DNA from 2 places in the Bacillus sp. GW823-FHT06A11 genome. Region 2 is predicted to be linked to the other one. Evidence: riboswitches for the same ligand, from Rfam matches in the RefSeq annotation. Region 2 holds a riboswitch; the other holds the start of a gene.
What was found. A riboswitch is a leader RNA that binds a small molecule or an ion and turns the genes downstream of it on or off. The one in region 2 is predicted to bind S-adenosylmethionine.
Positions count from the first base shown of each region.

Region 1: another riboswitch for S-adenosylmethionine. It lies ahead of AC1Q8L_RS18230 (hypothetical protein); the one in region 2 lies ahead of AC1Q8L_RS27815 (ABC transporter permease).

Region 1 is NZ_JBXAHS010000003.1:796,379-811,779, forward strand. It holds gene AC1Q8L_RS18210 (short-chain fatty acid transporter) at 1-482, shown strand, start outside; gene AC1Q8L_RS18215 (hypothetical protein) at 523-876, opposite strand; gene AC1Q8L_RS18220 (NAD(P)H-dependent oxidoreductase) at 873-1,448, opposite strand; gene AC1Q8L_RS18225 (SWIM zinc finger family protein) at 1,477-1,860, opposite strand; gene AC1Q8L_RS18230 (hypothetical protein) at 2,120-2,437, opposite strand; SAM riboswitch class I at 2,478-2,576, opposite strand; gene AC1Q8L_RS18235 (hypothetical protein) at 2,698-2,889, shown strand; gene AC1Q8L_RS18240 (YwiC-like family protein) at 2,922-3,644, opposite strand; gene AC1Q8L_RS18245 (ECF transporter S component) at 3,828-4,529, opposite strand; gene AC1Q8L_RS18250 (ABC transporter ATP-binding protein) at 4,502-6,163, opposite strand; gene AC1Q8L_RS18255 (energy-coupling factor transporter transmembrane component T) at 6,136-7,014, opposite strand; gene AC1Q8L_RS18260 (DUF4430 domain-containing protein) at 7,037-7,870, opposite strand; gene AC1Q8L_RS18265 (DUF4430 domain-containing protein) at 7,928-9,868, opposite strand; gene rraA (ribonuclease E activity regulator RraA) at 10,208-10,687, opposite strand; gene AC1Q8L_RS18275 (YfcC family protein) at 10,887-12,317, shown strand; gene AC1Q8L_RS18280 (endonuclease I family protein) at 12,464-13,291, opposite strand; gene AC1Q8L_RS18285 (hypothetical protein) at 13,875-14,231, opposite strand; gene AC1Q8L_RS18290 (5'-methylthioadenosine/S-adenosylhomocysteine nucleosidase) at 14,450-15,328, opposite strand.
Region 2 is NZ_JBXAHS010000010.1:20,531-35,931, reverse strand. It holds gene AC1Q8L_RS27855 (peptide ABC transporter substrate-binding protein) at 1-959, shown strand, start outside; gene AC1Q8L_RS27850 (peptide ABC transporter substrate-binding protein) at 1,364-3,004, shown strand; gene AC1Q8L_RS27845 (hypothetical protein) at 3,046-3,261, opposite strand; gene AC1Q8L_RS27840 (YusW family protein) at 3,434-3,901, shown strand; gene AC1Q8L_RS27835 (peptide ABC transporter substrate-binding protein) at 3,926-5,536, opposite strand; gene AC1Q8L_RS27830 (ABC transporter ATP-binding protein) at 5,550-6,323, opposite strand; gene AC1Q8L_RS27825 (ABC transporter ATP-binding protein) at 6,320-7,330, opposite strand; gene AC1Q8L_RS27820 (ABC transporter permease) at 7,287-8,291, opposite strand; gene AC1Q8L_RS27815 (ABC transporter permease) at 8,309-9,226, opposite strand; SAM riboswitch class I at 9,363-9,468, opposite strand; gene AC1Q8L_RS27810 (DUF3951 domain-containing protein) at 9,638-9,853, shown strand; gene AC1Q8L_RS27805 (hypothetical protein) at 9,870-10,373, opposite strand; gene AC1Q8L_RS27800 (hypothetical protein) at 10,648-11,094, shown strand; gene AC1Q8L_RS27795 (multidrug effflux MFS transporter) at 11,128-12,387, opposite strand; gene AC1Q8L_RS27790 (DUF3981 domain-containing protein) at 12,505-14,223, opposite strand; gene AC1Q8L_RS27785 (MFS transporter) at 14,302-14,835, opposite strand; gene AC1Q8L_RS27780 (FAD-binding oxidoreductase) at 14,832-15,401, opposite strand, start outside.

The sequences.
Region 1 (15,401 bases), on a different contig from region 2:
ACCGTACTCCGATTCAGTATATTCGCGCTTTTTCAGACTCTACGAAAAGTGCTTCTGGCATTTTACTTCAATTTCCGTTTTACGCAGGAATTATGGGCATGATGATTGGAGTAAATAGTGAAGGACTTTCACTTGGAGGAGCTATTTCTAATTTCTTTATTAGCATTTCAAATGAAACGACTTTTCCGCTCTTTACATTTTTAAGTGCTGGCATCGTTAATATTTTCGTTCCATCTGGTGGCGGTCAATGGGCCGTGCAAGCACCAATTATGATTCCAGCTGGCGCTGAACTTGGTGTACCTGCTGCAAAAACTGCAATGGCCATTGCGTGGGGCGATGCTTGGACGAATTTAATTCAACCTTTCTGGGCATTACCAGCATTAGCGATAGCTGGTTTAGGTGCTCGTGATATTATGGGATTTTGCGTTGTGAACTTACTATATGCAGGTTTTATCATTAGTCTATGCTTCTTATTTATTTAAACGAAAAGCTAGTTTTATACTAGCTTTTTTACATAATAAATCATTTATTTCCCATGCAATTTATAACTGTATTCCACTCTATGTCCTTAAGATGTAGTGACTCAAATGCAAAAAAATCTTCGCAAATTTTTCCAATCAGGTGTGGATGTTCCCTCAAAAAATTCCACTGTAATACTTTAGGAAGAAAATGCATTTCATATTCTTTACTTCCCCGTACTACCTCATCAACTTCTCTTTCACAAATTCCCCTTATTAAATAATCATTTCTTAACTCTATTTGAATTTGTTGAAATGTATCGCTGCATTTTTTCAATTGAAGTAAACACGTAATATACTTCCGAAAAAGTTCGTTATCATACTGACAACAGTTTATAATACGATCGACTTCATTCATAATGTACGAGCCTTTTCTTCTATTTGTAATAACCATTTTTCGCGCTTTGATACTTTACTCGTTTTCACAGATTGAAAAACTGACCGTTTTATATCACGAATGCCACAAAAACGTAAAACACCTCTCTTCATCATAATCCAATCTGCTGATCGATATAACAATGCGACGTACCATAGAGGCGAGTCTAACGTATTAATAACCCACGTTTTTTTCCCTTGCAATAATCCTTTCGGCAGAGCCCCTTCATATTTATAAGCAAATCCAGCTACGAAAATACGGTCAATAAAACCTTTTAAAATAGCTGGCATCCCCCACCACCATATCGGATATATAAAGAGAAGTGTATCTGCTTCTTCCACTAATTTTCTATACCGCGCTGTCTCTTCTTCATTTATTAAATCACGTCTTTTCTTCTCTTCATTGAATACAAGTACCGGATCAAATTGTTCCTTGTATAAATCAAGCAACGTAACCGAATGATTTGTTTCCTGTAGCCCTTTTTGCACATGCTCTAAAATTGCACCGTTAAAACTTGAAGGATTAGGATGAGCGTATATAATCAGTACGTTCACTACAAAACAACTCCCTCTATCGTTAAAGTTATCCCTTCTTTAATAACTTCTCTACAATTTGTACGTTTTTCGAACTTTGCAACAGTCGATTTAATACAGTAAGTAACTCTTCTTTTTCTAAATCTTTCAGTTTCTCTTTAACTGCACTCTCACCAGCACCTTGAATATCATAAACAACTGCCGCCATATGTTTACAATAATTTTCATACGGACATTCGCAACTACTTTTTGAAAAATCTTCGAGATCGATAACTACTTCATAATTCCCTGCATTTCCAGTAACGAAAGCAAACACTTTTTTATCTTGTATTTCAACATCTTCTACATGTCCATCTTCATAATATTCATATCCCTTATCTACAATGTAATTTGGGATCCATTTCGTTATATCTTTTAATAAGTAAGCGTACATAATTGTACCCCTTCCTTTAATTCCCTTTTGACTTCAAAAATCCTGCATGTTATTCTAATTACTGTTAAGTAGCAAGTCTACGTGACAAAACGACTGACACCTATTCGGCGAAGGTGTCTCTTTTCATTTGCAGCCGATACGAATTGCCTCTTTCAGGCACATTCAATTTTTGACACTACACACTCAACACCATTCCCTGTATCAGGCTGCTTAAGCAGTCTTTTACTCTACATACTCCGTTATTTTAAAAAAAGAGAGCTTAGCTCCCTTTTCTCGCCTTATAAAATACCCCTTTTTCAGTATAGAGATATTCATCAGCTAATGTAATTTTCCCATCCAGTTTCAGTTCATCTAATAGTCTTGATAAATAAAATTGATGTAACATCTTTTTCGTGAATTTTCCTTCATGATGCGAAACGATATGTTCTTGAATATCTAACAATGATATTGGCTTATCTTGCTCTATCATATATTCATAAACTGTACTACGCAGTTTTACGTATTTTTCGAGTGTCACAGCAATGCGCAACCCCTTTCTTCTTAATATAAATTTTCGTAATCGGTTTTTTTGCAACAAAAAAACCTCTCCGATAAGAAGAAGTTACGTATATATCTTCGTCTTATCTCCCAGAACAAATATGTTCTGCTGGAATTAGCACCTGCATCGCGGTTGCTGGGTTTCATCGGGCCAGTCCCTCCACCTCTCTGGATAAGAAATATTCACTTAATTCTTACTATACGTAATTTCATTTTAATTGTCAAACAAATATAACAAATAATATTTTCTTCTTTACTGTTCATACTATACATATATGAATATGCAAGGAGGATTATGAAATGCATCAAAATGCTCGCGGATATGTACAAGATTCTTTTCAATCATTACAAGAAGCAAAACATTGTTTAGAAGAAGCACTACAGACTGTTGAAAAAGATTTTAATCGCGCTCGTATTGAGCAATCCCTTTATGCGATCGAACAAGCTATTCAACGCTGCGATTACACCGTTCACATTTTAGAACAAGATTGAAAAAACTTCCCATCATAAGGTGGGAAGTTTTTTCAAATGGCATACTTCATAATTATTGCCGTTATGATTAAAAAATATACAGAATTCACAATTTCTAAAACCCCTACTTTTATAATAGAAATTTTTTTGCCATACAATATAATGGCTCGAATGACACTTGGTATAAAAATAAGGGAGCACCACGGATTAATTGCAAATACAATGATTGTTAATAGAATATGATAACCCCAAGATATAAAACGATACTTCGGATTATTTTTCTCACGTATCATCGTTTTCACATAAAACGTACTTCCTAAAAAGTATAAGAATGAAATAAGTGCAATGAATAATGCTGTATGATCGATTTGTTTCATTGAAAAATAATAACTAATTAACCCACCAACACAAAACACAATGATCGCACAAATATCATTTAATAGTGCCCTTTCATTTTTTTGACGAGCATAATGCATATTTACTATAAATAGTGGAATCATGACTATTACGAATAAAAGAATGCGCCATTCATATAATAGAGAAATCATCCCAAATACGAACGCAATAATAAAATATACAATTGAAGCATGTAAATACTCTTTTTTTCGTTTTTGTTTTATGTACATAAGGAATGGATACGTAGCTAAATAGATAAAGAACCAAGCTATAAACAATGGAATGTGATATATAGTAGGTTTTCCAAGTATGACACTTAATAGAAATGGTATAGCAAGCATCGCCCATGCACCATGTTGCTTCGGAATAACTATCTTCATTAACTATACACCTCCCTTTTGAAAATAGTTCTCACCTATTATTATACAAATAATTTTATATAGTAACGGATATATATTGGACTATTTTTTGACAATAAAAAATGCTCCTTACAATATGTAAGAAGCATGAAAGAGGCAAACGAATATGTAAGTCGCGACCCTACCTTATATGAGTATGCTTTTCTATGCTATGTTATGCTTATCTAATATACCGTATTTCTTTTTAAATCTTGTGAGAATCGTAATCCAAGACGTACTAAATAGTAGTAAGAAAATAACATTCGAAATCGCATGACTTAAATCAAAGTAAAAACTTGCGATGTAATACGAAATGACAGTTTCCCACGTTGCTTCTCGTATAAAACCGAGAAGGCCCCAGAAATTCATAATCCAACCAAATAAAAAACCAACAATTACTCCGTAAAGAAGTCTCCCCCATAGCTTTTTCATTAAAAATGTATTACGCAATAATCCAGCTATAAAACCAATCATACCCCATGAAAACATTTGCCACGGCGTCCACGGACCTTGCCCTAAAAAGATGTTAGATACAATCGCTGCTGTTGCACCGATCATAAAACCCGCTTCACTTCCAAATACAATTGCAGAAACGATAATAACAAAAGAAGTTGGTTGTACACTCGGTAAAATAGAAAATGGTACGCGGCTAACTGCTGCAATTGCCGCTAATACAGCAACGAGAACAATTTCACGTGAAACAAACGACTTCCTTTCAAAACGGATATAGAAAGGTAACATAATAACAACTAATAAAAACAAACTACTTAACATGTAATAACCGTCCATAATAAGTGTAGTAAAGAGTAATGTGCCTATTATTACTGCAAAAATACCTATTATGAATGCAACATATCGTTTGGACACGCTTCGTACACATCCTCCCACGTTAATGCATATGGCAATTCTTTTCGAATGAATCGATTAATAGATGTTGTATAAAAGAAGTTACCACTAAAAAATTCTTTCGGTGCATCATTCATAATAACTGCTCCATCAAATAACATCATACATTGATCCACGTATTTCGCTGCAAACTCAATGTCATGCGTTGCCATTACAATTGTTGTACCTTCTTTTTGCAGCTCCCTAAATAGTTCTCCTACTCTTTCTTTCTTCCATGGATCTAACCCCTTTGTCGGTTCATCAAGTAATAATAAAGTTGGCTTTGATAATAATGTCGTACATAACGCAAGTAATTGTTGCTCTCCTCCGCTACAATCGTGCGGATGGCGTTCTTTAAGCGAGTACAACCAAAACTGTTTTAGCGTATCTTCTGCTATTTCTTTTCCTTGTTCTCCGTATAATTCACGTGCACGTTCATACACCTCATCCCACACTGTATCAAATGTAAAATGATAATATGGATGCTGCGATACATACCCAATACTTTTAAACCGTTCTTTCGAATCAATTTTATGTATCACTTTCCCATTCCACTTTACTTTCCCTCTTCTCACTTTTTGCAAACCAGCTAAAAGCTTTAACAGTGTAGACTTCCCTGTCCCATTCTTTCCAACGAGCGCTACCCATTTTCCTTTTTCAATCGAAACTGATAAATCACGTAAAATAAGCGGACTATTTTTTTCGTACTGGAACGAAATATGCTCTGCGCTTAAAATTACCTCTTGCTTTTCACTTTGTGCTATTAGCTCATTTACATATGATATCGCTGAAAAATTATTCATTTTCATTTGCGCCTCTCGCACCGTAAACGGAATATCTCTCACATTCCACTCTAAAAATAGCCTTGGAATTTGCGGAATAAATGGACGGAATGTTTCTACTCCCCACATATTCGTAATAACAGTTTTAGGACTACCATCATACATAATACAGCCATTATCCATACAAACAACGCGTGTTGCAAGCGGGATAACTTCATCTAAACGATGTTCACTTAAAATAATCGTAATTCCAAGTTCTTCATTAATCCGTTTTAATAATCCTAAAAACTCTTTTGCAGCAATTGGATCTAACTGCGCTGTCGGTTCATCTAATAATAGCAATTTCGGCTGCATAACTAATACCGCAGCTAAATTAACAAGTTGCTTTTGCCCACCAGATAACGTGTGAACAGATTGATGCAATAAATCTTGAAATCCTAAAAAGCTAATAAGCTCTGCTATTCGTTTTTGAATAATATGTGATGGTAACCCAATATTTTCTAAAGAAAATGCTAATTCTTGAATAACTGTATCCATTACGAGTTGATTTTCTGGATTTTGAAATACCATACCAATTTCTTGAGCAGATAACAAATCAGGTACATTTTCTAATAAAGTACCATCATAATATGTATCCCCAGTACGCTTACCAATTGGAAGTAATTCTTTTTTAAAATGTTTTAATAAAGTCGTCTTCCCGGATCCTGATCCGCCGGCAAGTGCAATAAACTCTCCTTTTTGAACAGAAAGAGAAATATGCTGTAACGCTTTTTCGTTTTCATCAGCATATACAAATGATAAATTGTTTATTTCTGCATGCGCCACCATAACCATTCCCTTCCTTCCATTATAATTGGTAAACTAATAAACATCGTAAATACGATAAACATCATCCCATCGTATTGCTGAAATAAAATAGATTCGACTTTCGGATAAATGATTAACTTTCCTCCGCCATACGTACTACATATGATAGCAATTATAAATAGAATACTTAAATAACTGAGCGTATACCAATCTCGTTTTTCCATTCTATAGCGAATATATGTCGTACGTTTCGTTACACCAAATCCACGAGCTTGCATAGAATCTGCCGTTTGCAGTGCATCTTCCAATGAACAAATTAATAATACTTGCAGCAATTGCATACCATTTTTGACGCGTTCAATTATCGAACCTGAATCTACCTGCACACCTTTCGTCTTTTGAACGAGTGTGATTTTCTTTAATCGCCTTATAAACAAAGGAACAAATCTCACTGTAATCATCGTTAACAATGCAACTTTCGGTGAAATTCTTGAAAACAAATATAAAAATTTATGACTGGAAATAATATCATTGTATGACGCAAACGTAAACATAACTGCAACTAGTAATAACCCCATTACTATTCCAAACATAATCGCCTCAAGCTTAATACGGCTATCACCTAACCAAAATAATGTCGTTCGACCTCTATGCGTTAATAACGAATTAAATAAAATGACCATAAAAAAGAAAACAATTGTGCTTGGTAACATCTTTCTTATCTTTTCGCTATTTCCTTGCATCACATTTAAAATAACAATTAATAGTATTGCTCCAATTAAAAAAAGAGGATGAAGACACATCATACATAGTATCATCACCCCGATATAATAGAAAAAATTCACAAAAGGATGTAAAGAAGAAAAACTTATTTTCATAGCCCTTTACCGAATGCCTTTCTTATTGTAATACGTATACCCACTCAATTGTATCTCCTGGTTTTACCGTAGCTACACCAGCACTATGGTTTGGAAAAGCACCGTTCACACGATATTTCCATCCACTAGTATCCGCAATATCTTTTTCATATAAATCATTAATACCTTTTACATAAATACTATCTCTAGATCCGCTTGCATCAACATCTAATCCTGTACGTTGTAATACTTTATACACAGTATCGCCATCTTGTATATCCATCTTTTTCGCACCCATTATATATCCGTTATTTCCTTTTACCGAGATTGTTACTTGTTTTGCTTGCGGTTTCGGTGGTGCTGGTGGATTAGGTGGTACTGGTTTCGGTGGTGCTGGAAGAGTTACGTCTTTTCCACCTTTATTCGGATCAACTTTTTGCTCCTGCTTCGGTGTTTCTTTCGGCTGATTCACAACCTTTGCTTCTTCTTTTACTTCTGGTGCTTTCGGTTGTTGTTTCTCTTCTTGTGCTTGTTGCTGCTCTGGTTGCTTATTTACAGCCGGCTGTTCTTTCGGTTGTTCCTGTTGTTTCTCTTCTTTCTTTACCTCTGGTTGTGCCTGCGGCTTTTCCTCTTTCGGCTTCTCTTCTACTTTTTGTTCTTGTTTCTCTTTCTGCTCTTCTTGCTGCTTTTGCTCTGATTCAGCTTGCTTTTCTTCTGTTTTTTCTTCCGGCTTCGCTTCATCTTTTTGTTCTTCTTGTTTCGCTACCTCTTCTTGCTTCGGTTCTACCTTCTTCTCAGGCTTTACAGCTGCCTCTTCACATCCGGCAAGTAGCCCGAGCGAAAGCAGTAAAGAAATGAACCATTTCACCTTACTCATCCTATCTCTCACCTTTCATGCGAAAATTAGGAGCAAATAATTGCTCCTAATTTTTTGTTAAGCTGCTTTACGTCTCCATAATACATATGCAGAAGCAATACATAATACACCCATACCTACTTCTGTTGCTGCACTATGAGAAGATGCTCCTGTTTTTGGTAGACTGTTACCGTTTCCGATTTTTTTATTCTTAACCGGTTCGTTATCTACAACTACTTTTAGATTTTCATCTTTTGTTTCTTGTTGTACTTGGTTTTGTTCTTTCGGTTCTTCAGTAACTTCTTTTTCTACTACATTATTTTCTGGTTCAACGACCTTTTCTGGCTCTTCAATCGGTTTTGGCTTAATTACATCACCAGCGTCTACATTAGACCAATCATAAATAGATTTTCCCATTTCTTTAAATTGAAGTAATGCTAAAAGAGCCTGTTCTGTAGCCATTCCGTTACCATTTTGATCACTTGGTAACCATTTAAATTCACCATTTGAAAGTTGATATGATAATAGGTTTTGCATTGCCTTATAAAGACGATTTTGATCTACATCTTTAACAAGTGATAATCCAATAATTGCTTGCGCAGTACTATTTGAATTTTCTTGTCCATCAGCTGAAAAACCGCCATTTTGCAGCTGTTCGTTATATAAATACGCAACAGCTTTTTGTATAGCTGGTTTCACATCTGATCGCTCTTGATAAGGAGCTAATGCTGATAAAACCATACCTGTTACATCAACGCTACTAGCACTATCTTTACTACCTGAACTATTATAAGTCCATCCACCGTCTGTATGCTGATTATTTAACAGTGCTTCCACTAGAGCAACTCTGTTCCATTTTGATTCAACTGGAATCTCATACTTCTTCGTATCAAATGCAAGTAAAGCAAATGCATAACCTGTAACAGAATTCACTTTATCTGACTCATACAATTTTTGAACTAAATTATGTCCACCTACATTTTTAGGGTCTGCACTCATTGCATTCATCATAATAATTGTTCTAGCTAAATCTGTCGCTGAAAAACGATTAATGCGCTTTTCTACTTTTTCAGTTACTGACTTAACATAATTTAATTTTGCCTCAATTGGCACATTCTTTCCAGAACGAGAAAGCGCTACAGCTACCCAATCACTTTCAATTCCATCTTGTAACATCTTGTCTGATGTTTTAGAAATGGCTTCATTTAATTGTGCACTTGGAACTTGAATGTTCTCTTGCTGTGGTTGTTCTGGTTTTTTCCCATCTGGCGTTTTACCGTCTTGATCACCTTGGTTTTTCTCATCTGGCGTTTTACCGTCTTGGTCACCTTGGTTTTTCCCATCTGGTTTTTCACCGTCTTGATCACCTTGGTTTTTCCCATCTGGTTTTTCACCGTCTTGATCACCTTGGTTTTTCCCATCTGGCGTTTTACCGTCTTGGTCACCTTGATTTTTCCCATCTGGTGTTTTACCGTCTTGGTCACCTTGATTTTTCCCATCTGGTGTTTTACCGTCTTGACCTTCTGGTTTTGGTTCTTCTGTTTTGCCACCGTTAGGTTCTTCTATTTTACACGTTCCGAACTTATCTAACGTTTCTTTCAATGTTTCCTGGCTTATATTGCTCCAGTCTGAAACAAAACGAAAGACAACAACGTCTCCAGATTTTAATTTATAACTATCTGCTCCGACTTCTGCAGACTGATCATTTACATCATACAGCCAAGCACTTGTAGCCCCGGCCATTAAACCATCGATGCCTTTTACATATGTTCCAAACGACATCGTTTCAGATTCTACCTTGTCCCCCATGACCTTTTGCAGCAAACTTAAAGCTGTTTCTCCATCTTTAATTTGCTCTTCTTTCGGACATAACATAATGCCTTTTTGTGATTCCCCAATAATTGCAAGTTTTGCTGTATTTCCTTCAGCAAACGTAATATGTACTGTATTCGCAAAAGAAACAAATACAAGTGTCACTGCCATTAATGATGTAAGCAGCCATTTTTTCAACATTGCCATCCCAAAATTTCCTCCCTTACTACCATTTACACAAAAAAAGGCCCTTCAAGGGCGTGCGATTGACACTCTCTTTTTGTAAGTGTCGAACAAAAATGTACAACACCTCCTACCCGCATTATTCGCGGCTATATTTGTATAGGAAAAATAATTTTGTTTATGAACGTATCATTGTGATAACATTCACTTTTCTTGGCACAACTTACTTCCATTTAAGTTATCGTAAAACGATAAACCTATACATTCTGTAAATTTTAAATTTCTGTATTATTTTACTATTGACAAAGAATTTTGTCCACGCTTTATCGGATTTATTTTCTAAGAATAATAACTTGTTAACTCTTAACTATGTAAACTCTTTTCACTAATAATGACGCCATCTTCATCCGCATAGACATATTCATTTGGATTCCAATCCACTTTTCCAAAGTGCAATGAAATATTTCGTTCTCCTTTTCCTTCTTTCACACTTCTATTTGGCATCGTTCCTAACGCTAAAATACCAATATTAATATTCTTTAGTTCACTAGAATCACGAACATACCCATTCACAATAATTCCTGCTAACTTTCTTTCTTCCGCAATAGCTGCCAAATTATCACCGAGTAACGCACAATTAGTAGACGCTCCGCCATCAACAACTAATACTGTTCCTTCTGGTAATGTTTGCAACCCTTCCTTCACTAGTACATTATCATCTTTCACTTTTACAGTTGCAATTTTCCCGTGGAATTGTTCTTTCTTCCCAAAAGACCGAAAAGACTGGCGACATATTTGTAATTCCTTTTCAAATTCATCACATAGATCTGTAGTTTTCCACATCTTGTTCCCTCTTTTCCTTTTTCTTTCTACATAACATATTCTTGGCTTATTATCGTTTCCCTGTCTAATATTGCAATAATTTGTATGTACGGGAAAGGATACAAAAACTATTGCCTTAAGAAGCTACCTTTATTATAATCTATTTCACAGATTAAATTCAGAATATTAAAAATTAACAAAATGAAGAAGGAGGGATTTTATGCAAATACAAACTGAGGCAAAAAAACAACCTAGTAAACCAAAGTTTAAAATGCCTGATGCGTACGTACTACTATTTTTTATTGCCTTACTTTGCGCCATTGCTACGTATTTCGTTCCTGCTGGAGAATTTAAAAGGGTTACAAACGGGACCGTTACAACGACAATACCAGGTAGCTACCATTCTGTTCCGCAATCACCCGTAGGATTTGTTTCTTTTTTTACCGCTATTGAAAAAGGAATGAAACTTGCTGCTCCTATTATCTTTCTAATTTTATTTACAGGTGGAGCCATTGCAATTCTTGAAAAAACAGGTGCTCTTGACGGTTTAATCTATCATGTTATTAACAAATTTCGGAATCAGCAATTACTTTTCATTTGTATAGTTGCTGCGCTCTTTTCTATTCTTGGAACGACTGGTATTATCGTTAACTCAGTTATCGGTTTTATCCCCATCGGTATCATCGTTGCACGCACGTTAAAATGGGACGCTATCGTCGGTGTAGCAATTATTTATTTAGGCACTTATGCTGGTTTTAATGCTACTATTTTATCCCCCTCACCTTTAGGCATTTCACAAAAGATCGCAGAACTTCCGATGTTTTCCGGGATTGGTTTACGCACCGCAATATATATATCTTTTTTACTTGCCACTATCCTTTATATTAATTGGTATGTAAAGCGCTTGAAAAAATCGAATAAAGGAAGCATTCTTGGCGAAAACTGGTTTCCAAGTAACGCTCTTTCAAGCGAAAAAGAAGCGGAGAAAAAAGAAGTTCCTTGGACAATACGTCATAAATTAATTTTACTCGTTTCAGCTTTATCGTTAATTGTATTTTTAATAGGCGCTTTTCGTCTACATTGGACGGACGCAGAAATGACCGCTACTTTTATTTTCATAGCAATTACAGCCGGAATAATAGGTGGTATGAAAGCAAACGATATCGCATCTACTTTTCTAACTGGCTGCCAAAATCTTATCTACGGTGCTCTAATCGTTGGAATGGCTCGTTGTATTTCAGTCATTTTAGAACAAGGCAAATTACTTGATACTATCGTTAACCAACTCGCACAGTCTCTTGAAGGACAAAGCCCTGTATTTGGCGTTATCGGTATGTACGTAAGTAGTGCTGCATTACATTTCCTTATTTCATCCGGGACAGGAGAATCGGTTATTTTTATTCCGATATTAGCTCCATTAGCTGATTTCATGCACATTACACGCCAAGTTACAGTACAGGCTGTTATGCTTGGGGAAGGTGTAGTAAACTGCTTAAATCCAACTTCCGGTGTTTTAATGGGCGTTCTCGCAGCAAGCGGGATTTCTTATGGAAAATGGATTCGTTTCATGGCTCCACTTGCACTCATTTGGTTTATCATTGGACTTGTTTTTCTTATTGTTGGGGTGAATATTGAGTGGGGACCGTACTAAAATACCCATATATAATTAACTTGATAAAATATCTATCCTATTCTCCTCTTCAATCCTATAAAAATCATTTATTCTAGTAAAAATATAAGAAGGGATTGATCATAATGATCAATCCCTTCTATCAAAATATAATACCTTTAAAAATCTTAGTTCCAAATTTTATTTACCCATTCAGGATGATCAATAAAAGGATTGCGGTTATGTTGATATTTTGTAAAAATCACTTCATTACGCTTTCGCTCTAAATCATCGACCGGGTCTTGTTCATTCCATTTTAATAAAACCGATAGTTTCCCCATGTATGGATCTTTATTGTTATTCACTTTTTCATTTAGTTCTAAATCTATTTCGCCGTTGTCCCCCTCGTAACGAACAGCCATATAAAACAGCATTCTAGCAATATCTCCTTTTACACTATCACGAGGTTCCCAAGAATCACTATCATATTTACATTCTGTCGCTTCAGAATGATTCACACCACCATTATCAAAATCTAAATTCCCTCGTGAACTATTTACAGATACATCCGTCGCTCTTAAATGATGTAGATCTGTTCCAGGTCCTGCAGTCGTTCCAAAGTCACCGTGAGATTTTGCCCAAACATGCTCACGGTTCCAGTTATTTACTCCTGATCCATTCGTAAGCTTCCCTTGCGAACGACCAGTATATAAGAGTATCACATTATTTTTATTATTTGGATCTTCATCAGTATCTCTTAGTGCTTCCCAAACCGCACTGTATGATAACTTTGTATGATTATCAATAATATTATGCAGTTCCTTCTTTAATTCTAAGCCCGTTTTTCCTATTGCGTTATTATAATATGTATCGTCATAACTTTTTACAATAATCTCTTGTGCTGATGCAGAAGCTACTTCACCGTGTATAGTATCTGTGAATGATAGAGATGCAGAACCTAAAATAAAAAATGAAGATAGTGTAATCATAGCAATCTTTGTATTTCGAAACTTCATATACCCATTCCCCTTTAAAATATAATTTGAAGCTACTAACTAAAAAATGCTTTCTCCCCCAAAACTTTTAGAAACCCATACCCACCCTTTTCTTTTTATTTAATACAAAACTCTATTGAGTTTATATCATTTCCAAACTTTTTGTTTATCTACTTTCCAAACAATTTTACTTTTCACAAGAAATATCCTTCTCCCGTAAAGATTATTAAAATATTCTTTACAATTAAAAAGTAGTTTAATATTAACTTATAAATGTAAATTAATTTATGCAATAATGCATATTTGATAAATACTTAAAAAAAACAGTTTGAATAAAAAGCATTCAAAGAAAACCGTGCCACAAAACAGATAAAGTGAAACTTTAATCAGTGGGATTTCGTTCCTCCCTCACCTAACTTCTTTGCTTCCGCTGAATTTTGAGGTGGTGGTCTTACTGCCCGGCAAATAGCGGGATAAAAATCAAGATGATAGCTCGACTTTTCCTTTTTCCATAACTGTCTTTATTTTTGTGTAAAACCTTTCTTTCTCTGAATAATACGTACAAAAATAGATTGGATACCATGTAGGCACCAATCTATTTTAATTAAAGAAACTGTGTCAATTCTGAGTTCACAATACGTTGTGCAGTAATGATAACACTGTCAGCTGTTAGTCCATAAACACTATATAGTCCACCAGGTTGATTAGGAACAATTTGAACTTCATATTCAAATGCTTGTCCAAGAGCAGGATGAACTAAACTTAGAGTTACAAAAGTAGAAGCATTAGAATTTACATTGAAGTTTACCTGTTCAATTAATACTAATGAACCGTCAAGTCTAAAAACTCTAGCTACTCCAGTAAGTGGGCCAGCAGTACGGTTAAGGATTTTTACCCTAACTCTATTTGCATTAGCAGGTTGATTTCCTACGTTTTCAATTGGTCCTGTAGTAAGAGCCATATAACATCACCTCCATTATATTATTATGATATTCAACGTTATATATTGATGTTATAGTTTAATTACCCAATTTATTTTAAATAAAAAAGCTTGTTTCTTATATTTTCTATAAGAAACAAGCTTTTCTTTTTCAACTACCATTCCTAAGACAAGTTTATCCGTCTCGAAAACATTTACAGTTACAGTTACTTGACGTTTATGCTGGAACAGAACTACTACTATTTACTTTGCATTGAATCTATATATTTTTTAACTACTTCATATACATATTCTTGATTTGCCGCTGCTGTATTTGGGTTATATTTCCCACCGTTTGTTTTATTATTAGATAATACTCGAATCCCTAAAAACGGGACGTCATAAGCTTTTGCGATTTGAGCTGCAGCAGCTCCTTCCATTTCTTCTACAGATGTACCGTATTTTGTATGGAACCACTTAATTCTATCAACTTCGTTATTCCAAACGTCTGCTGAACCAATCGTACCTTCAACTACTTTACCTTTTGTATATTTATCTTTCACTGCATGAGCCGCTGCAAGTAATTCCTTATCTCCTTCGTAGTATCGGATTTTCTCAGCATTTGGATCTTCTCCTGCACTTCCTTCAGAAGCCATTAAGTCCATAGATATCCATTTTGTCGGCTCAATTCCTTGGTTCTCATCCATATTTGTTGTTTTTAATGAACCTATATTTGCAACTTGTTTTCCTAACACAATATCAAATACATTTAAATTTGGATCATGTCCACCTGATGTTCCTTGGTTAATAATTGCTGTAGGTTTATATTTTTCAATAGCCACCGCTGTAGCAGCTGCTGTATTCTCCATTCCTTTACCTGTTTTCGCAACGATTACAGGATAATTGTCGACAGTTCCTTTATAAAATACAAAAGTTCCAGACTTTTCTTCTTTCACATTTTTTAGCCTTTTCGCAAACTTTTCTGCTTCTATCGGCATTGGCCCTTGAATTAAGATTGGTTTTTGATTGCTTTTTGCCTCAACTTGTTTCGGACTCGCATCACATCCCGCAAGTATCGAGAATGACAATGCAACAGTAGTTACTAGGGCAGCACATTTTTTCAACGTATTCTTCTTCATAAATAATCTCCTCTTTCTCTTGTTGTTTTCTATACTGGATGCTTTTGGTCCAAACAAAAAAAGTTCTAGAAAT
Region 2 (15,401 bases):
AAAGCTTTAAATTTAAGAAGAACCCTACTTATTGGGATAAAGATACTGTCAAACTAGAAGAAATCAATTTTAACGTCGTAAAAGAAAAATCAACAGAAGTAAATTTATTCGAGTCAAAACAATTAGATCGTATAAAACTAACATCTGACTTCGTTGATAAATATAAAAAAGATGCTAACTTTAAAGAACGTCCAAATGTAGGCGTACAATTTTTACGCATGAATCAACACAACAAAGTACTTCAAAACGTTTCTGCACGCCAAGCAATCGATCAAACAATTGATAGAAAATCCTTTGTAAATACGTTATTAAATGATGGCTCTACACCAACATTTGGTCTCGTTCCAAAAAACTTTGCAAAAGGACCTGAAGGAAAAGACTTCCGTACTGTAAACGGCGATTTAACAAAAGTTGATACAAAATCTGCACAAGAATTATGGAAAAAAGCTAAACAAGAGCTTGGTTCTGAAAAGATAACATTAGAATTATTAACGAGTGATGCTGACCTTGATAAGAAAACTGGTGAATTCTTAAAAGGGCAACTAGAAAAGAATCTAGATGGATTAACAGTAAATATAAAACCGCAACCGCGTAAGCAACAAGTTTCGCTTTTATTAAAAGGTGACTACGAAATCGGAATTGACGGCTGGAGCCCTGACTTTGCGGATCCAATTACATTCCTTGAGCTATTTACAACGAATAACCCTTATAACTTAGATCATTACTCTAATAAGGAATTCGATGAAACAATAGCAAAAGTGAAAACAACTTTAGCTGGTGATGAAAAAGCTCGCTGGGAAGCATTACTAGAATCCGAGAAAATATTATTTAAAGACTCTGTTATCGCTCCTCTTTACCAAAAAGGCGAATCTTATTTAGAACGTTCTTATGTGAAAGGAATTGTGCAAGTAGACTTTGCGGGTCAATTAAACTTCAAGTGGGCAAAAATTGAAAAATAAAGTAAAACCGTAATAAGTGGGGGTTCTTCATCCCCACTTATTATTAGCCCACACCAATTGTTTTTTTAGCAAAATATATTAAAAGCAGGTTCTCTCACACAAGAGAATCTACTTTTTTAATATATTATTCCAAGAAATTAACATTCTATTTTTATTATTGACATATAGTTCTTTCCAGTGTTAATATTCTAAATAATCAAAGAAACAAAATATTTCACCATCAAAATATAATGTCTACTAAGTTGAAACATATAACGATAGATTATAGCTCGACATGTATATACATATAGAACACCTGATTACCTATAAACAAATATTTATAATAGGTTCTATCTCCTTCTATAGCTACTTCAAGACATGGACATTATGACGTTACGAACAACACATTTAGGGAGGAACGAACAATGAAGAAAAAAGTTGTACCTGTTGTTGCATCTGTTTTAGGGGCAAGTCTATTACTAACTGCTTGCGGGGGAAATAAAGATAATGCAGGCGGAGCGAAAGCAAACGATAAAGTACCTGATAAACAAGCAATTAACTTATCATTCGCTTCAGAAATTCCAACAATGGATGTTGCAAAAGCAACGGATGGGGAATCCATGAATGTAATGCGCAATGTTTTTGAAGGTTTATATGCAATGGGAGAAGATAATAAACCGATTCCTGGTGTTGCTGAGTCGGTTGACATTAGTCCCGATAAAACAAAATATACATTCCATCTGCGTGATTCAAAATGGTCAAACGGTACTCCTGTTACAGCAAAGGACTTCGTCTTTGCTTGGCAACGTGCCGTAAATCCTGATACAGCAGCTGAATACGCATTCTTATTCTTCGATGTACAGAATGCGAAACAAATAAACCAAAAACAATTACCAATTGATCAACTAGGGGTCAAAGCTGTTGATGACAAAACGTTAGAAGTACAACTAGACCGTCCTGTTCCTTACTTCTTAAGCTTAACGACATTCTCAACATTCTTGCCAATTAATGAAGAGTACTTAAAGTCTCAGGGCGATAAATACGGTTTAGAAACAAATCATTTAATTTACAACGGTGCTTTCACATTAGATAACTGGAAACACGAACAAAGTTTCCAATTGAAGAAAAATCCTAACTATTGGGATGCTAAAACGGTAAAATTAGAAGAAATCAACTTCAATGTCGTTAAAGATAAGTCTACAGAAGTGAACTTATATGATTCAGGACAAATTGATCGCGTTGCTTTAACTGCAGAGTTTGTTGATAAATATAAGAGCGATCCAAACTTCAAGGAACGCGCTGAAGTCGGCATTCAATTCTTACGACTAAATCAGAAAAATGAAACATTAAAAAATCAACATGCACGCCTTGCTATTAACGGCGCAATGAATAAAAAGGCTTACGTAGAAACAATTTTAAATAACGGTGCTATTCCAGCTGAAGGAATGGTTCCTGCGAAATTTGCAAAGAGTCCAGAAGGCAATGACTTCCGTAAAGAAAATGGAAATCTAGTCAAGGATGATGTGAAAACAGCGAAAGAAAACTGGAAAAAAGCAAAACAAGAACTTGGTACTGACAAAGTAACAATCGAACTATTAACAAGTGACAATGCTTTAGCTAAAAAGACTGGTGAATATTTAAAAGGTGAGTTAGAAAAGAACTTAGATGGATTAACAGTGAATTTAAAACCGCAACCACGTAAACAACAGTTGAAACTACTATTAAGTGGTGACTATGAAATTGGTATTGACGGCTGGGGCCCTGACTTCGCTGATCCAATTACATTCTTAGATTTATTTACAACAGATAGTGCTTATAACTTCGATAAGTACTCTAACAAAGAGTACGATGAGCTCATTCATAAAGTGAAAACAGATTTAGCTGGCGATGAAAAAGCACGCTTTGAAGCAATGAAGCAAGCTGAAAAAATTCTATTACAAGACGGCGCTGTCGCTCCTTTATACCAACAAGGTCGTTCTTACTTACAACGCTCTTTCATTAAAGGACTTGTAACGACTGACTTCGGCGGTGAATTTAACTACAGGTGGACAGAAGTTGCAAAATAACAAAAGTAAAAAGGTATCCTACGAAGGATACCTTTTTACTTTTATACAACTTTAACTACAGAGCTTCCTCTTCCCTTTACCATTCCTTTTATAGCTAAAGTCGTCACTGCTACTAATTGTGTAACCAATACAATAACTAATAATGAAATAATATTTCTCTCTAAACTAACTCCTCCGAATATTATTGTATAATAGCCATTTGCTGCATATGTTGCTTGAAATAATTGACCGATCGTTTGATACGTTTTAGAAAGCATTTCAGTACCTCCTCACAACTTCAATTTACCATATACATACAAATCATTTTTTATTTAAATTGCGGATGAGCCCTTGTGACTACAGGATAATAATTTATTTTCAACACATACATAATTACATGTTTTTGGGAAAAACTTGTATAGAACGAATTTACATAAGGAGGAATTTATAATGAGAATTCTACTATCAGTTTTATTAGCTCTTATGCTAGTACCTGCATTAACAGGATGTAAAGCTCCTGCAAAAGAAGACACAACTTCTAATAAAAAGACGACTGAAGAAGCAAAAAATGAGGCTCCTGCAGATTTAAAACTAAACTTCAATGAATTCGATTTAAAGGCAGACTACCAAGATACAAAGAAAGACTACGAAGCAGACTATAAAAATGTAGCAGCTGATAAGAAAATGGAAGCAAAAATTGAAGATCATAAAGCAGATGTAAAATTAACAGGAGACGAGGCTATTACAAAATTAAGCCCACTTCTACAAGAGTTAAAATTTGATAAAGATACTGCTGACCAAGAAGTAATCGATCAAGTAGTGAACGTGTTCAAACTTGATAAAGACTATCAAAAATTTGATTTAGAAGTTGTCTTCTCTGATGGAACGAAAAAAGAATACAAAAGAGAAATAAAATAAAGAAGTAGGCGATTGCCTACTTCTTTATTTTTTAATTTTTGCGTATCTTAGTTCTGGACTAGAACCGATAATGAATTGGACACCAGATACTGATGGTTTTTGTAAATATGAAGCACTTGGGAAAATAATTGGGATTAATGGTGAATCTGTAAACATAATATCTTCCGCTTTATGCAATAAGTCAAAACGCTTATCTTCGTTTTGTTCAACTTTTGCTTCTTTTACTAAAGCGTCAAATTCTTTATTATGCCATTTTGCATAGTTATTCGGACCATCACCTGCATATAAATCTAGTTTAGTAATTGGATCTAATAAAGAGCCGCCCCATCCCATATAAGCTAATTGGAAATCACTTTGCTTGTATGTGTCGATGTAACTCTTCCACTCTTTATTTTCTAATTTAATATCTACGCCAAGATTTTTCTTAAACATTTCTTGCATTGCTTCTGCTACTTTTTTATGTTGTGTATCTGTAGTGAATTTTAATGTTACTTCAGGTAATGTAGACCACCCTTGTTCTTTCATACCTTCTTCTAATAATTTTTTCGCTTCTGCTGGATCAAATTTAACGTAATCACCTTTTTCTTTACGGAAATCACGACCACTTTGTGTTTTTGCTCCTTCTGGAACGAATGCATATGCTTCTTGCGCATTATTTTTATACAGTTTTTCAACGATAAATTTACGATCAACCGCTAATGAAAATGCTTTACGTACCTTCGCATTTGTGAATGGCTCTTTTTCTACGTTAAACGAATAAATATAAGATGAGAATCCTGCAACACGCTTATATTCTTTATTTCCTTTTTCTTTTTCAATCATCTCTTGTGGTAAACCACTTAGTAAATCTAATTCTTTTGATTTAAATAATTGATACGCTGTTTTAGAGTCTGGAATAATACGAAACTCAATTTCTTTTAATGTTACCTTTTTATCGTAGTATTCTTTATTTTTTTGTACTGTAATAGCCTGGTTATGCTTCCACTCTTTTAACTTGAATGGTCCATTCGTAATTAACTCTTTTGGATCTGTTTTTAATTTATTATTATCATCAATCGACTTTTTAGCTAATGGAATAAATAATGAGCTTGCTAATTTCTGTTTAATAGAAGCAACTGGATGTTCAAGAGTTACCTTTAATGTTTGAGGATCAACGACTTGAATACCAACTTGTCCCTCTTCACCTTTTCCAGTATTATATGCCTCTGCCCCTTTAATGAAATACATTTCTGTCGCATTCATAGAACCCGTTTTCGGATTTAATAATCGCTTCCATGCAAATTCAAAATCATTTGCCGTAATCGGAGAACCATCTGACCATTTAATATCTTTCTTCAAATGGATTGTATATTCAGTTCCATCAGCATTTACTTCTTCTTTCTCTGCTAATTCATTTTGATATTTCCCATCACTATCTTGCGTATATAAACTTGAAAACAACTGCCCAATTATATAACCTGACGTGCTATCTGTTGCAATAGCAGAATCAAGTGTGTATGGATCACTACTAATATTCGTTACTAATCGATCGCCTTCTCCCTTACCAGCACTCGCCTTTTGCGTCTCTTTCTTACCGCAAGCGACCGAAGTAATCGCTAAAACAGTCATAATGATAAACAGTAAAAACTTCTTCATCCTACATTCTCCTTTAACCCGAAATTTTTGGTGTTGATGCTAACAATGTTTTTGTATAAGAATGTTGTGGATTACGGAACACTTCGTCCGTACTTCCAAATTCAACAAGTTCTCCTTTATATAAGACAGCCACTTTTTCACATAAATAGTGAACCATCGGCAAATCATGTGCGATAAATAAATATGTATAGCCTTGTTCCTTTTGAATTTTTTGCAGCAGATGTACAATTTGAATTTGCAATGAAACATCTAATGCTGAAATTGGTTCATCAAGAATCAATACTTCTGGCTCACACAATAACGCTCTTGCAATAGCAATTCGTTGACGTTGTCCTCCGCTAAATTCGTGCGGATAGCGATCGATATATCGTCTATCTAATCCCACACGTTCTAGCGCATCACCTGCTACTTTATCCTTTAATCCTTTATCACCTAAACCGAATGAAATATAACCTTCCGTTACGCTATCGCGTACTTTCCAGCGCGGATTTAATGCTGCTGTGGAATCTTGAAAAATGAACTGTACTTTCTGTAAAAAATCTCGCCTATGAGCTGATTTCAGCTTGTGAACGACTTGACCGTTATAATCAATTTCACCAGACGTTGGACTCTCAATCCCTGCTATGAGCTTTCCAAGTGTTGTTTTTCCTGAACCACTTTCACCAATAATGCCAAGTGTTGTTCCTTTCGGAATAGAAAGTGATATGTCTTTTAACGCTGTGATTTCTTTACTTTTACTTCCATACGTTTTCGTTACTTGCTTTATAGTAATTAAATCTGTCGTCATGAGGCATTCACCTTCTCTTTTGATTTCGCTTTATTATGCTCTAGAACATGTTGCCAACAATGTGAACTATGCTCCTTAGAATATGTGGTTCTCTCTGGAAAACGATGAATACATTCTTTTATCGCTACTGGACAACGATTTACAAAAGGACAACCAAAGCTATTTAATGTTTCAATGGAAGGTGTCGTTCCTTCTATAGCACGTAATACCTTTTCGGAATCATCCATATTCGGAATTGCTTGTAATAAACTTTTCGTATATGGATGTTTAGGAGAACCTATTACCTCCTGTATCGTTCCTTTTTCAACGACACGTCCCCCATACATAACAACTACTCGATCAGCTACTTCACGTACAAGTGCCAAATCATGTGTAATTAATAAAATACTCGTATTTTGTTTTTCTTTTCTTTCTTTTAATAGCCCCATAATTTGTTTCTGAATCGTTACATCTAACGCTGTTGTCGGCTCGTCTGCAATTACAAGCTTTGGGTGACAAGCAAACGCAATTGCTAAACAAATACGCTGCCTCATACCTCCGCTTAATTGATGTGGGTACTGTTCAAAGCGTTTCTCTGCTTCATGTATCCCTAAATCTGTTAACAAGTTAATCGCAATTTCCTTTGCTTCTCTTTTCGATTTTTTCCCATGTTGCAAAACTACTTCTGTAATTTGTTTGCCTACCTTCATCGTTGGGTTTAAAGATGAAAGCGGATCTTGAAATATAAAGGAAATATCTTTTCCGCGAATTTGATTCCATTCTGACTCTTGTAAATTCGTTAATTCCTTTGCTTGGAAAGCTATATTCCCATCATCGATATGAATTGATTCTTGATTCAAGCCGATAATGGATTGTGCTGTGACACTTTTTCCTGAACCACTTTCTCCTACAAGTGCAACTATTTCACCTTCGTTAATAGAAAAGGAAACATGTTTCACAATCGCTTGCTTAATATTCTCTTTTTCAACGGCTAACGTTACGTTTTCTAAAGATAAGATTTGTGCCATGTTTTTTCTCCTTTCGATTCCGTTTGACGATTTTTGGATCAATCGCATCTTGCAAACCATCACCAATTGCATTAAATGCGAACATAATGAGTGCAATCATGATTGCCGGGAAAAATAGCTGCCACCATTCTCCGCTCAATAATGTCCCGAGTGCATCATTCGTCATCGTCCCCCAACTTGCCGCTGGTGATTGTACTCCAAGTCCTATAAAGCTTAAAAATGATTCTGAAAAAATAGCTGCTGGAATTGTAAATGATAAATTCACGATAATAACCCCTGTTAAATTCGGAATTAAATGCCCATATATAATTTTCATATGTGATGTACCTAATCGCTCTGCTGCAATAACAAACTCTCGTTGTTTTAAAGACAATACTTGTGCTCGAATGAGACGAGCCATTCCAATCCATCCCGTTAATGCAAGGGCGATAATAATGGTGAAAAGACCTGGTTTCATAACAATTAATAGCAAAATAACAATTAATAAATATGGGATGCCGTATAATACTTCAATTCCTCTTATAATCCACTCATCAATTAACGTTCCAAGGCGATTACGCCCTCTCACATATCCACTAAATCCACCAATCAGTACACCAAGTCCTATATCGAGGGCAGCTGCTACTAATCCAACTGTTAGTGAAATCTTCCCACCAGCCCAAGTACGTGCCCAAATATCTCTCCCTAGATCATCTGTTCCAAACCAATGTTCACTACTCGGCGGTAAATTTGTTGCCTCTTTTACTTGTTCACTCGCAGTAAATGAAGTTAAACTTTCGCCAATAAGCGAGAAAACAATAATTAGCAATAACGTCACTGTTCCTAAAACTGCGATTGGATTCGATATAAACTTACGAAACACTTCTTTCTTTCTGCTAATTGTTTGCTGATTTTTATTTATCGTTAATTCTTTTTTCTCTTCTTTCGTTAATAACTGTTCATTAATCTCATAAGCTCCCATTTAAATATCCCCCCTCCTTATGTAATAGAACGAATACGCGGATCAACAATGCGATGAATAATATCTGTAATGAAAATACAAGCAATTAATAATGCACTATAGAAAATCGTTGTTCCCATAATCACCGGATAGTCTCGGTTAAAAATACTATCTACAAAATATTTTCCTAGGCCAGGAATTGAAAAGATTTTTTCAATAACGAAAGTCCCTGTTAAGAGTCCAGCCATTAACGGTCCAACAAATGTAAGTACTGGAACAATCGCATTTCGAAGAGCGTGTCTTATAATAATCTTCTTAATTGGTATACCTTTTGCTCTTGCTAGCTTAATATAATCACTCTGCAGTACTTCGATCATATTAGAACGAACAAACCTTGTAATAACTGCGATTGGCCCTAACGCTAATGCAAAGGATGGCAATACCGTATGTTCGAATGTTCCCCAAGAGGCTACTGGTAAAAACTCAAATTGGATAGCGAATACTTGTATAAATAGTGGCGCTAAAATAAAACTTGGAATAGAAATACCTAAAATTGCGAGCAAACTCACACTATAGTCAATTACTCTCCCATGATAGAGAGCAGCAAATGTCCCTGCCGCAATTCCTACTAACAATGAAATAACAAGTGCTTGTAGACCAATAATTGCTGATGGACCAAAGCCAGTTGTTATAATTTCTGATACACCTTGCCCGGTTGATTGAACAGATTCACCAAAATCAAAATGAACTACACCGTCTAAATAAGCAACATATTGATTCCATAACGGTTCATCAAGGTGATACTTCGCTCTCATGTTTTGGATCACTTCTTCAGGAAAGATTTTTGCATCTGATGAAAATGGATCTCCCGGAATAATATGCATAATTAGAAATGTCACTGTCGTAATAACCCATAGTGTGAACACCATAACCGATAATTTTTTAATTACATACACTTCAATAACCCCCTAAACACATGGATTTACTTTGTTTTATGAACGTACTTTTTCCATTACTCCCTTTTCTCTTTTTAGAATACAAAAAGCCTTGATCTTAAAAAATAAGATCAAGGCTTAACAAACAAAGGCCCATCACTTATCTTTCAAGACTTGCTTGCTGGAATTAGCACGGTGTTCCTATTACAGAACCCGCTGCTGAGGTGTCATAGGGCCAGTCCCTCTACCTCTCTGGATAAGTAAATTGCTATATTATTATTTGGTTCAAATTGTATATTTCGAATTATAATTCTGAAAAATTGAAAAGTCAATCAGATTGGATAAATTTAGAAAAATCAGTTTTTAATTCATTTATCGAAATTACAGTTTTCGGCTTATAATAAAAAGAAATGATGTTAAAGGGGTTATAAGATGGACCCCTTACTTCTTGCTACTATAGGATTAACCTTAACAATCGTTATACTTGTCATCATCGGCTCCTATAAACGCTTTATTAAAAAGAAACGTATTACTTCTTTTTATACTCCTTTCGATAATATTACCGGGCAAACTATTTCCGAATTTCACGAAGAACAGAAAATATTAGTATCTGAGGATGAAGACGGAGATGGCAAGAAGAAAAAATAACCCTGCACAGGCAAGGTTATTTTTTCGTTTCTGCTTGAAAACGTTTATAGTATGTCGATGCTGTTGCAAAATTAATTTCTATATCACGAATCAACGATGAATCTTCTTCTTTAGCTAACTTCTGTAATTTTTTCATCGCTTGTTCTGATTCATTCAAGAAACCAATATATACCTCATGTTCTTGCTCTTTCGACTTCGGAACACGAATTTCTTTACGTATATGATCAATATCTTCTAACATGCTCGTTGTTACCTTTTGCACGTCTTCTTTATATGTAGCATTCGTTATTTCCTTACCGCCCTTTTCTTTTGCCACTTCAAATAACTGCAGTGCTTTATTAATTTCTTTATTCATTTTTATATCGTATTTTTCATGTACTGCAAGGTATTCTTTCATCTCTTCTGTTTGTTCAGTAGATTGCTCTACCTTTTCTTTCGGTTCTTTCGTATCTTTATTTCCATTACATCCTGCTAGAAGGATCATACTTCCCATTACAGCAATACCCAAAACCTTCTTCATCTCTTCTTCTCCTTTTATCTACAGCTATTACTCATTATAGTTTCTTTTATCTCCACTTGTTATTATACCGAGAACGCCCTACTTTTTACACTTAAGACGACATCGTAATATATATACCAACATGTTTGTCACAGTATCGTCACTTTATACAAATAACTTTTGCAATGCTTTACTACATCACCTTACAAAACTGTAAGCACACATAAAGAACAAACCATGCTAGACTTACATATGCATAACGCAAACATATGTAAGGTTTTAAGGAGAATCATCTATGTACAACACAATGCCTTTTATGGGAGAAGATATTCGTGTCCTTATTCGCGAAAAATCACTTCATATCGAAAATACAGAGAGCCTTCGCCGCGTATTAAAGAAGAAGCATGCTCCATTTAAGTTAGCTCAATATTTAAAACAACAACATACAAATCAATTTCATACCGCGCTAAATATATCGGATAAATCATTAACAATCGAAATCATCGGTCATGTCTACATTGGAAACTTTGCAGATACCTTAAAGGAAATCCCACGTATACCGAAGATTGCTCCTATTATCGTTAAAAAAGCGTATAAAATTACTGACCATACCGATATTATCGACTGTGGGGAAAAAGAAGTCGATAGTAATCGCTGGGTGTGGGATAAACTTGCTGTTTTATATGATACGATCATGAATAATATGTATGAGATATTTCAAAGAAATGAAAAAAAGAACTGATTCAAACATTCCCTTTGAATCAGTTCTTTTTTGTTAAGCCTCTAAATTTTGTCTTTGTTGCAGTTCAAACTGCTTCTCACTTCTTCTGGCCATAAATAGATAACATAATACTGCTCCTACTTCACAAAGCGCAATAACAACACCCATCGGTAACGCTGTATTACTCCCACCAATACCTACTAGCGGAGCGACAAGCGCTCCTGAAATGAACTGTAATAAGCCTAATAAAGCTGACGCTGTTCCTGCAGCTTGCTTCTGATTTCTCATCGCTAATGAGAACCCAGTTGTTGATACAACCCCGACACTTGATACAACAAGGAATAACGAACATAAAACACCGATTAAACCTATTCCTAGTACGATTGTCAGTAGTAAAGATAGGCCACCAACAGCTGCGATAATAATACCAGCAACAAATAATGTCTTCTCATTCACTTTCCCCGCTAAACGACCCGTTACCTGACTAGCAATAATAATACCGATGCCGTTAATCGCAAAGAATAAACTAAATTGCTGTGGTGATGCTCCGTATATGTTCTGCAACACAAATGGTGAGCCCGAAATGTATGCAAACATTGCCGCTGTTACTAATCCTTGTGACAATGCATATCCCATAAACAGACGGTCCTTTAACAATTTTCCGTACGTCGCCAAAGTCCCTGACAAACCACCCGTTTCTCTTTCTTCAGGAGGTAATGTTTCACGCAATACAAAAGTAGCTGAGATTAACATGAATACGCTAATTGCTCCAAGAACGATGAAAACACCGCGCCACGTTGTAAACTGTAATAATTGCCCTCCAATAATCGGTGCCAAAATAGGTGCTGCTCCGTTTACTAACATAAGCAGTGAGAAAAACTTCGTCATTTCAGAACCTGAGTACATATCACGTACCATTGCACGTGATATAACAATCCCGGCTGATCCTGAAGCTCCTTGTAGGAAGCGCAATAATACTAATGTCCAAATAGATGGCGCAATAGCACAAAGTAAAGAAGAAGCAACATAAATAATAAGAGCAATAATAAGTGGTTTGCGTCTTCCGTAAATATCGCTAATTGAGCCAACAAATAATTGCCCTACTGACAGCCCAAGCAAACAAGCTGTTAATGTAAGCTGCGCTAGGGATGCACCTGTTTGCAAATCATCCGTTAACTTCGGTAATGAAGGCAAATACATATCAATAGATAATGGCCCAATCGCCGTAAGTGTTCCTAATACAAGAATCATCCATAACCTGTTTGCCTTTACAGGTTTATATATTTCGTGATTAACTTCATTCACTTTTTCAATTCACCCTTTCCTATACACACTGAATCGTAACAATTATAGTTACATCATAAACATACGTCAAGTACAGCGCATTTTCCTCTTTCATAATGTAAAAAAAGCGATAGAAATTCTATCGCTTTACTTTTTCACATTGCTATTCGCAAATTTAGATACCGAGGCCATCGTCTCTCCTGTATCTAAATATGTAATTTGAATTGGGTCTCCTACTTCTGTAAACATAGCATACGGGAATTTCTTCACTGGTATCATAAATACCTTTTGTTCATTCTCTAAAAGTACGTACACGATTGTATTTTCACCTGATTTCTCTTTATATACACGTTGTACAATACCTTCTTTTTGCGCTTCTTTTCCTGTTGAGGTTGGTCTAAAGGTATCACCATTACCGCTCATTACGTTTTTATAATTCTCAAGCGCTTCTTTCTGCGTCGAACCTGTCGCAAATATTTTTGCATTAGCAGCATATACAACTGTATGTGCACGTACTAGGCCTCCGTCATCAACAACCGGAATAATCCAAGCTGGTTTTCCGTATACGTTATAAATGACAGGCATTGTCCCATGCCATTTCTCTCTCTTAAAGGAATTATCCACTACTTCTGTAGCTGCTGAACCATCCATAATTCCCTTTACTTCTTTGCCGTTATAGTAATATAACTTACCTGTACGCGCATCAATAAGCGAGTAACCTAACGCAGAATCTACTCCTTCTTTCGGAGAGGTGAAATCAGTAAAGTAATATAACGTTCCATCCTTACCAAAGATTGGTGTAACTCCTTCTTTCGTTCCCCACTCAGTCGGAATCTTCATATCAGTTTGCGAGAATTTCGTATTCCAAAATCCGTGAATATATTTACCAAAGTACGTATTTAACGTAGATGCAGTCTCATGATTTAATACACCATCAACAAATTTAGGTGCCTTTCCTTTATCATACCTTTTCACTTCACCTGTTTGTGCGTCTACTACGACAACACCTTCTACCTCAAATCCAGATCTTCCTGAAATAAATTCACCATACGTCATTGTATAATATGGTTTCCCTTTATCATCAACCTCAAATTTAGGTTTCCCTTTAAAGATTAAATTTGGTTCTGCTTGCCTTACCACACGTTCTAAATTATTACCAAAAAACATGCTCGGTACATATTTCATTTTATAACCGAGGTGTAATTTCGCTTCCGCATCAGGATTCGTACCTGACATCGTTACATACCCTGGAATTGTCTCAGCTTTACGCGCTTTAAAAAATCCTGAAACTTCAATCGGCGCTACATATAAAGCTTCGCCGTTTACCATTTGTGGCGTTAATTCTCCTAGCTCAAAATAAGCTACTTTCGGAATATCACCAAATACTTTTTTCATCTTATTCTCCGCTGTCTTTGGCGGCACTGTAAACGGCTGGTCATTTTCAGTAAATGGCTCTGAAATATCTTTCTCTATCTTAACAACAGAATCATATTTCTTTTGCGAGATTACTATATCGTGCAAATAACCAAAGTAGCCGTAACTTGCGAGTAAAATAAACATTAGAAGTCCTTTTAATGTACCTTCTAATTTCCCTATTTGATCTTGTGAAAATAAAACAAGCCCAATTAAAATTGCTACTGCAACAGAATAATGAGTAAGAATCGAATCTACTCGATCATCAATTAGCCAAAAGTATTCATAGATTGCAATACCTATCCAAAATAAAACAGGAATAACTAAAATAGATGATTTCTTACCCTTTACAACCTTCTTATCTCCCTTCTTATCCACTGCTCGAAGCTTACTACTACTTCTTGTCCATGGAATCAAAAACAAAGTAAGAATAGCTAAAACTACAAATTTCATCAAAGGCACTGTCCCCTTTTCTTTTGTATTCCCTTTTAGTATAACAAATAAAGGGTATTAAGGTGAAAATAGGAATAGTTATATTTTTTTACTACTTAATACAATCCCGCTCACTACATATAGAATAGATGCAATATAAAAAATTGTACCGATCGTAAAGAAATCTACTAAATATCCCGTGGCAATAACCGCTACTGCTCCGCCAATGGATGTCCACACATGGTATTTTCCAATCTCATAACCAGCCTTTTCCTGCGCAACCTTTCGTGCTAATGAAGTCTTCTCAGTATTACGCTGCACAGCACCTAAAACCCCCATTACAATTTGAAGAATATACACATGCCATACTTCCGTGGCAATCGGAAAGCAAAGCATTAAGATTGCCATGGACCAAGCGTATATGATTAATAATTTTTTATCACCTACTTGATCAGATACCTTTCCCACTAGTGGATATACAAGTGCTGATGTTAAAGCAAATAAGCCATACGCCCAGCCAAATTGCGAGAAGCTATTTCCAACGTTTCGAAGTAATAATATATAAAAAGGAAATACCATACTTCCTGCCATCATGATAATACTTTGCGAAGCCACAAATCTTCTATATGTCATTTCGTATACTCCCTATAAAATAAATTAACAAATCTCTCTTCTGAATCTACTTCCTTCTTTTTCTTGAGAAATTCTTCAATACGGGGATATGCCCTTTTTAACTGCTCTTTCGTTGGATAAGAATAGTACGGCAAATAGTAACTACCGTTATGCTTTAAAGTAACATCAATCATCTTCCGAATGACATCCTCTGTTTTCTTTATCTCACTCTCTGAGCGTCCCTGGTTAATCAAAAGAACCAGCGCAAACATATCATCTTTCGCATAGGACAAAACTGCATTTTCATTCTTTTCCACGTAACGAATCGTAATGTTGAGTAAATTAAACTCTTCTTCATTTAATGCGTTACGTAAATCATCTATATACTCCGTGAAAGCATCTATAGGCACAAAGTATTCTTGTAACACTTCGGTCCTATTTGGATTTTCATATTCCATAAAAGCACTATCTGATCTCATAACATTATTACGCGTCTCATACTTTCCATCTGTACGTTCAAAATAACCTCTTTGTATATCCCAAAATGTATTCTTTCCCCAATCACTATAACGTGATAACCCAAGTAA